Regions from separate parts of the Paracidovorax sp. genome, predicted to be linked through region 1. Evidence: riboswitches for the same ligand, from Rfam matches in the RefSeq annotation. Region 1 holds a riboswitch; the other holds the start of a gene.

The links. A riboswitch is a leader RNA that binds a small molecule or an ion and turns the genes downstream of it on or off. The one in region 1 is predicted to bind S-adenosylhomocysteine.
Region 2: linked by a shared signal. The riboswitch ahead of metH (methionine synthase) and the one ahead of ahcY (adenosylhomocysteinase) in region 1 are both predicted to bind S-adenosylhomocysteine.

The regions. Positions count from the first base shown of each region.
Region 1 is NZ_JBXYZY010000049.1:207,914-211,318, reverse strand. It holds gene ahcY (adenosylhomocysteinase) at 1-1,242, opposite strand, end outside; S-adenosyl-L-homocysteine riboswitch at 1,315-1,393, opposite strand; gene AC3A84_RS19510 (MFS transporter) at 1,473-2,711, opposite strand; gene AC3A84_RS19505 (peptide chain release factor 3) at 2,922-3,405, shown strand, end outside.
Region 2 is NZ_JBXYZY010000002.1:7,633-11,037, reverse strand. It holds gene AC3A84_RS02845 (aminotransferase class V-fold PLP-dependent enzyme) at 1-517, shown strand, start outside; gene AC3A84_RS02840 (hypothetical protein) at 695-1,480, shown strand; S-adenosyl-L-homocysteine riboswitch at 1,611-1,730, shown strand; gene metH (methionine synthase) at 1,790-3,405, shown strand, end outside.

The DNA.
Region 1 (3,405 bases):
CAGTTCGATCTGCGCGATGGTCTGGTTGGCGAAGGAGCTGGACATCACGAAGCTCGGGTGGCCCGTGGCGCAGCCCAGGTTGACCAGGCGGCCCTTGGCCAGCAGGGTGATGCGCTTGCCGTCCGGGAAGATCACGTGGTCCACCTGGGGCTTCACTTCTTCCCACTGGTACTTCTCGATCGAGGCGACGTCGATCTCGTTGTCGAAGTGGCCGATGTTGCAGACGATGGCCTCGTTCTTCATGGCGACCATGTGCTCGTGGCGGATCACGTCCTTGTTGCCGGTGGTGGTCACGAAGATGTCGGCCTTGTCGGCGGCGTATTCCATGGTCACGACCTTGAAGCCTTCCATGGCGGCCTGCAGGGCGTTGATGGGGTCGATCTCGGTGACCCACACCTGGGCGCGCAGGGCGGCCAGGGCCTGTGCGCAGCCTTTGCCCACGTCGCCGTAGCCGGCCACCACGGCGACCTTGCCGGCGATCATCACGTCGGTGGCGCGCTTGATGCCGTCCACCAGCGATTCACGGCAGCCGTAGAGGTTGTCGAACTTCGATTTGGTCACCGAGTCGTTCACGTTGATCGCGCGGAACAGCAGCGTGCCCTTGGCGGACATCTCGTTCAGGCGGTGCACGCCGGTGGTGGTCTCTTCCGTCACGCCGATGATCTCGGCCGACTTGCGGGTGTACCAGGTCGGGTCCTGGGCGATCTTGGCCTTGATGGCGGCAAAGAGGATGCGCTCTTCCTCGCTGGTGGGGTTGGCCACCACAGACAGGTCCTTCTCGGCGCGCTGGCCCAGGTGCATCAGCAGCGTCGCGTCGCCGCCGTCGTCCAGGATCATGTTGGGGCCTTCGCCGGCCGAGCCCTTGGGGCCGAAGTCGAAGATGCGGTGGGTGTAGTCCCAGTAGTCTTCCAGCGATTCGCCCTTGATGGCGAACACGGGCGTGCCGCCTGCGGCGATGGCGGCGGCGGCGTGGTCCTGCGTCGAGAAGATGTTGCACGAGGCCCAGCGCACGTCGGCACCCAGGGCTTTGAGCGTCTCGATCAGCACGGCCGTCTGGATGGTCATGTGCAGCGAGCCGGTGATGCGCGCGCCCTTCAGGGGCTGAGCCGCCGCGAATTCCTCACGGATGGCCATCAGGCCGGGCATCTCGGTTTCGGCGATCTTGATTTCCTTGCGGCCCCAGTCGGCCAGGGAAATATCGGCAATGGCCAGGTCGGCCGGGGTCTTGAGAACTGCGCTCATGGGTTTCTCCAACAAAGGACGTTTGTGAAAAACCACGCTCTTTGGGAAAGGCACTCACCGCACCGGAAATAGCGTGGGTGAGCGTCGTTGCTTGTCTGATCCGAGCCTCACGCCCCGCTGTGCTGGGGGCGCTGCAACGCTCCTCGGAATGGCCGCGATTGTACAAAAACCCTGCGTCCTGCATGGCCGCGGCGGGATGCCACCGCGTCGGTGGCCTGAGTCAGGTCGAGTCAGGTGGCCGCGCCAGCCGCCCGGGCCGTGGCATGCAGGCGCAGAGCCAGCCCCAGCGCCCCGGCCAGCAAGACCAGACAGAAGGCCGCCACGGCCAGCCACTGCCCGAACTCCCAGACTCCGCCGGCAGCCACACCCAGCACACTCGCGCCCAGGTAATAGATGAGCAGGTACAGCGACGAAGCATGCCCCTTGGAATGCCGGGCCACCACCCCCACCCAGCCGCTGCAGACCGCATGCGAGCCGAAGAACCCCAGCGTGAGCACGCAGATGCCGGCGATCACCCATACCAGGTGGTTGGACAGCGTCATCGCCACGCCCGCCGCCATCATGAGCACACCCGTCAACAGCACCGGGCCACGGCCCAGGCGGTCTGCCAGCCCGCCCGCCACCGGCGACACCCCCATGCCCAGCAGGTAGGCGGTGAAGACCAGGCCGATCTCGCTCTGCCCCAGCCCGAAGCCGGGGCCCGACAGCCGAAAGCCGATGGTGTTGAACACCGCCACCAGCGCGCCGACCAGCAGGCAGCCAGCCGCGAACAGCAGCGGCAGCGACGGATCGCGCAGATGGTCTCGCCAGATGCGCACATGCCGGGCCGCGCCCAACCCCTCCGTGCGCACGAAACGGCGGGACGGCGGCAGCAGCAGCATGAAGCCCACGGCCACCACCAGCCCGAGCACGCTGATGGCTGCCAGGGCCGTGCGCCAGCCGTAGGCATCGGTCAGCAGCCCCATGATCACACGCCCCGACATGCCACCGAAGGCCGTGCCCCCGACGTACAGGCCCATCGCGAAGCCCAGGCCGCGCGCATCGATCTCCTCTGCCAGATAGGCCATGGCCACCGCAGGCACACCGCCCAGCACCACGCCTTCGACAGCCCGGGCCAACAGCAGCAGAGGCCACTGCGGCGCCAGCGCCGCCGCAAGATTGCAGGCCGCGGCCAACGCCATCGAGGCGAACATGAGCCATCGCCGCCCGACGGACTGCGACAGCGCGCCGGCGAACAGGATGGACACGGCCAGCAGCCCCGTGGTGAGCGACAGCGCCAGGGCGCTCTGCCCGGCCCCGACGCCGAAATGCCGGGCGAATTCCGGCAGCAGCGGCTGCACGCTGTAGAGCAGCGAAAAGGTGGCGAAACCTGCCAGGAACAGCGCCAAGCTGATGCGCCGGTAGGCCGGCGTGCCGACGAGCACCCCGTCCGGCAGGGCCGCATCGGCGGCCGTTGTGGTCGTTGCCATCGCGTCTCCCATCCCCCCGATGTGTGTGGTGCCGTGATTGTCCGTGCCGGGCAACGCGGCTGTCTAATGCATCGCTCGGGCGGCGCGGGCGAACCCGATAGGCGCAGCGCTGCGAACCCCGGCCCGCTAAAATCGCGGGTTCCGCCCCCAGGGCGCCGGCCCGCACGCCCGCGCCTCGGGGTGCTTTCGAAGCACCTCCCGAGCACACCCTTGTCCTACGCCCCCGAAACCCGGCGCCGCCGCACCTTCGCCATCATCTCCCACCCCGACGCGGGCAAGACCACGCTGACGGAAAAGCTGCTGCTGTTCTCGGGCGCGATCCAGATCGCGGGCGCCGTGAAGGGCCGCAAGGCCAGCCGCCACGCCACCAGCGACTGGATGGAGATCGAAAAGCAGCGCGGCATCTCGGTGGCCTCTTCGGTCATGCAGATGCTCTACCGCGACCACGTCATCAACCTGCTGGATACGCCGGGCCACAAGGACTTCTCCGAAGACACCTACCGCGTGCTCACGGCCGTCGATTCGGCCCTGATGGTGATCGACGCCGCCAACGGGGTGGAGGCGCAGACGCGCCGCCTGATCGAGGTCTGCCGCCAGCGCGACACGCCCATCATCACCTTCGTCAACAAGATGGACCGGGAGGTGCGCGACCCGCTGGACATCATGGACGAGGTCGAGCGCGAACTGGGCATGC
Region 2 (3,405 bases), on a different contig from region 1:
GCTGGGCCGGCAGGCGCTGCGGGAACTGCCGGAGCTGGCCGCTGCGGTGGAGGCGGCTTCCGGCACCGACGAGCCCTCGCGCCGCGCGCTGTTCGCGGCCGGCATCGAACGCATCATGCTGCACGAGCGCGCCCTGCTGGCGCGGCTGCTGGACGGCGATGGCCATGGCGATGACGGCGCCCGCTGCGGCCTGCGCCGCATGGCCGGCGTGCAGGTGTTCCTGGACCACCCGGACCTCACGCTGCGCGACCTGATCATCGCCATCGGCATCGACGGCGTGGACTGCACCCAGGCCGTGCATGAATACGGCCTGCGCGGCGTGACGGTCTATGAGCGCAGCGTGGCGAGCCTGTATTCGCGGCGCATGCTCGAATCGTTCGGGCTTACGGGCGCGGTGCGCGTGTCGCCGCTGCACTGCCACACGGCCGAGGACGTGGATGCCTTCCTGCGGGTGACGGCAGACATCGTGCGGGCGCATGCCGCGCCCCGGGCCGAAGCCGCTGCGGCCACGGCCTGAACGGCGCCGCGCCCAGACAGTCCTGCCCACAGCCACGCCGCACAGCGCTTCCTTCAGCCGCCCATCGGCCTTGCCGCCACCGAAGGCGTGTGCCGCGTAGCCGGTCAGTTCCAAGCCGCGGGCGCTTGAGCGTGGGCCGGACCTGGTAGGCCACCTGCCCATAATCGGCCCGTGATCATGCGCACGCCGGCCACCTCCACCCCGCTTGCCCGCCGCCGCCTGCTGGTGCAGGGCGGCGCGCTGGCCGGTGCGGCGCTGCTGATGGCCGGCTGCGGTACGTCCGCGCATACCGACCGGGGCGAGGTGCAGGCGGCAAGCCTGCAGTCCACCGAGCTGGCACAGTCCGACGTGAACCGCATGGCGACGCTGGCCATGCGCGACAACCTGGACGGCCTCTACCTGCTGATGGACAAGCTCTACCGCCGCAACCCGGCCGAGTGGCGCAAGGGCGCCCTGGCGCCGGGCCAGCTGCCGGGCCGCATCCAGGCCGGCCAGCGCGTGCGCGAGGCCGTGGAGCAGCGCCAGCCCTGGGCGCCGCTGCAGGGCCGGCGCGACATCGCCGCGCTGGCGCTGGCGCTCAGCCCCGAATTCACGGGCGACCGGGTGGCGGCCGTCACCTACGCCACGGCCGACATGATCATCACCGCGCACGGCGGCAAGACCGAGTTCTTCCTGATCGACAGCCTGGACGCGCAGCACCTCTACAACGCGGCGCGCAACGTGGAGATCGCCGTGTGGCTCATCGCCCAGCGGCGCGATGCGGCCACCGGCCAGCCGCTGCTGCTGGCCGACGAGATCGCGCCCGGCGTGCGCAACCTGAGCTTCGAGCGCGAATACGGCAAGATCATCGCCCGGCTGGACCTGCTGGCCGCCGTGGTGGCCGAGAAGTACCGGCGCGCCGCCATCAGCTATGTGCAGAACCTGCTGGGCGGGACCTTCCTGCAGTTCCTGCCTGTGCGGTGAGCCGGGTAGCGCGCGCATGGCGGGGCGCGCATGGCGGCAGGCCACCGGCTCCTTGACGGGGACGGCACGGCGGGTCTCCGCGATGCCCCACACGCGAGGCATTTGTTCGGCGTTGCCCTAAAATTGCCCGCCCCCCGAGGAGCGTTGCAGCGCGCGCCGGCCCTTGCTTTTCAAGCCAGGAGCCGGCAGCGTCAGGCTCGGGCCGGCCGTTGCCCCGCAGCTTTGCGCCTTCCAACGACGCTCACCTGTTGTTCCATCCCCCAACCGATTGCACAGGTGAGCCTGATGTCCGCTGTTTCCCTCCCTCCCATGAAGCTGTCCGGCCTGGAGCCGGTGTCCATCGGCGAGGGCACGCTGTTCGTCAACATCGGTGAGCGCACCAACGTGACGGGCTCCAAGGCCTTCGCGCGCATGATCCTCAACGGCCAGTACGAAGAGGCCCTGGCCGTGGCGCGCCAGCAGGTGGAGAACGGCGCCCAGGTCATCGACATCAACATGGACGAGGCCATGCTCGACAGCAAGGCGGCCATGGTGCGCTTCCTGCAGCTGATCGCCTCCGAGCCCGACATCGCCCGCGTGCCGATCATGGTGGACTCCTCCAAGTGGGAGGTGATCGAGGCCGGGCTGCGCTGCATCCAGGGCAAGGGCATCGTCAACTCCATCTCCATGAAGGAGGGTGTGGAGAAGTTCAAGCACGAGGCGCGCCTCGTCAAGCGCTACGGCGCCGCCGCCGTGGTGATGGCCTTCGACGAGCAGGGCCAGGCCGACACCTTCGCGCGCAAGATCGAGATCTGCGAACGCGCCTACCGCGTGCTGGTCGATGAGGTGGGTTTCCCGCCCGAAGACATCATCTTCGACCCCAACATCTTCGCGGTGGCCACTGGCATCGAGGAGCACAACAACTACGCCGTCGATTTCATCGAGGCCGTGCGCTGGATCAAGCAGCACCTGCCGGGCGCCAAGGTCTCGGGCGGCGTGTCGAACGTCTCCTTCAGCTTCCGCGGCAACGACCCGGTGCGCGAAGCCATCCACACCGTGTTCCTCTACCACGCCATCAAGGCCGGCATGGACATGGGCATCGTCAACGCCGGCATGGTGGGCGTCTATGACGACCTCGAACCCGTGCTGCGCGAGCGCGTGGAAGACGTGGTGCTCAACCGCCGCCCCGACGCGGGCGAGCGCCTGGTCGAGATCGCCGAGACCGCCAAGAGCGGCGCCAAGGACGAAAGCAAGAAGCTCGAATGGCGCGGCACGCCCGAGCACCCCAAGACGGTGGGCGAGCGCCTGGCGCACGCGCTGGTGCATGGCATCACCGACTTCATCACCGAAGACACCGAAGAGGCCTACCGCGAGATCCTCGCCAAGGGCGGCCGCCCGCTGCACGTGATCGAAGGTCCGCTGATGGACGGCATGAACATCGTGGGCGACCTCTTCGGCGCCGGCAAGATGTTCCTGCCCCAGGTGGTCAAGAGCGCGCGCGTGATGAAGTCCGCCGTGGCCCACCTCATTCCCTACATCGAGGAAGAAAAGCGCCAGGACGAGCTCGCCGGCCGCGACGTGCGCAGCAAGGGCAAGATCGTCATCGCCACCGTCAAGGGCGACGTGCACGACATCGGCAAGAACATCGTCACCGTCGTTCTGCAGTGCAACAACTTCGAGGTGGTGAACATGGGCGTGATGGTGCCCTGCCACGAGATCCTGGCCCGCGCCAAGGTGGAGGGCGCGGACATCGTGGGCCTGTCGGGCCTCATCACCCCCAGCCTGGAAGAGATGCAGTACGTGGCCGGCGAGATGCAGAAGGACGACCACTTCCGCATCAAGAAGATCCCGCTGCTGATCGGCGGCGCCACCACCAGCCGCGTGCACACCGCCGTCAAGATCGCGCCGCACTACGAAGGCCCCGTCGTCTATGTGCCCGATGCCTC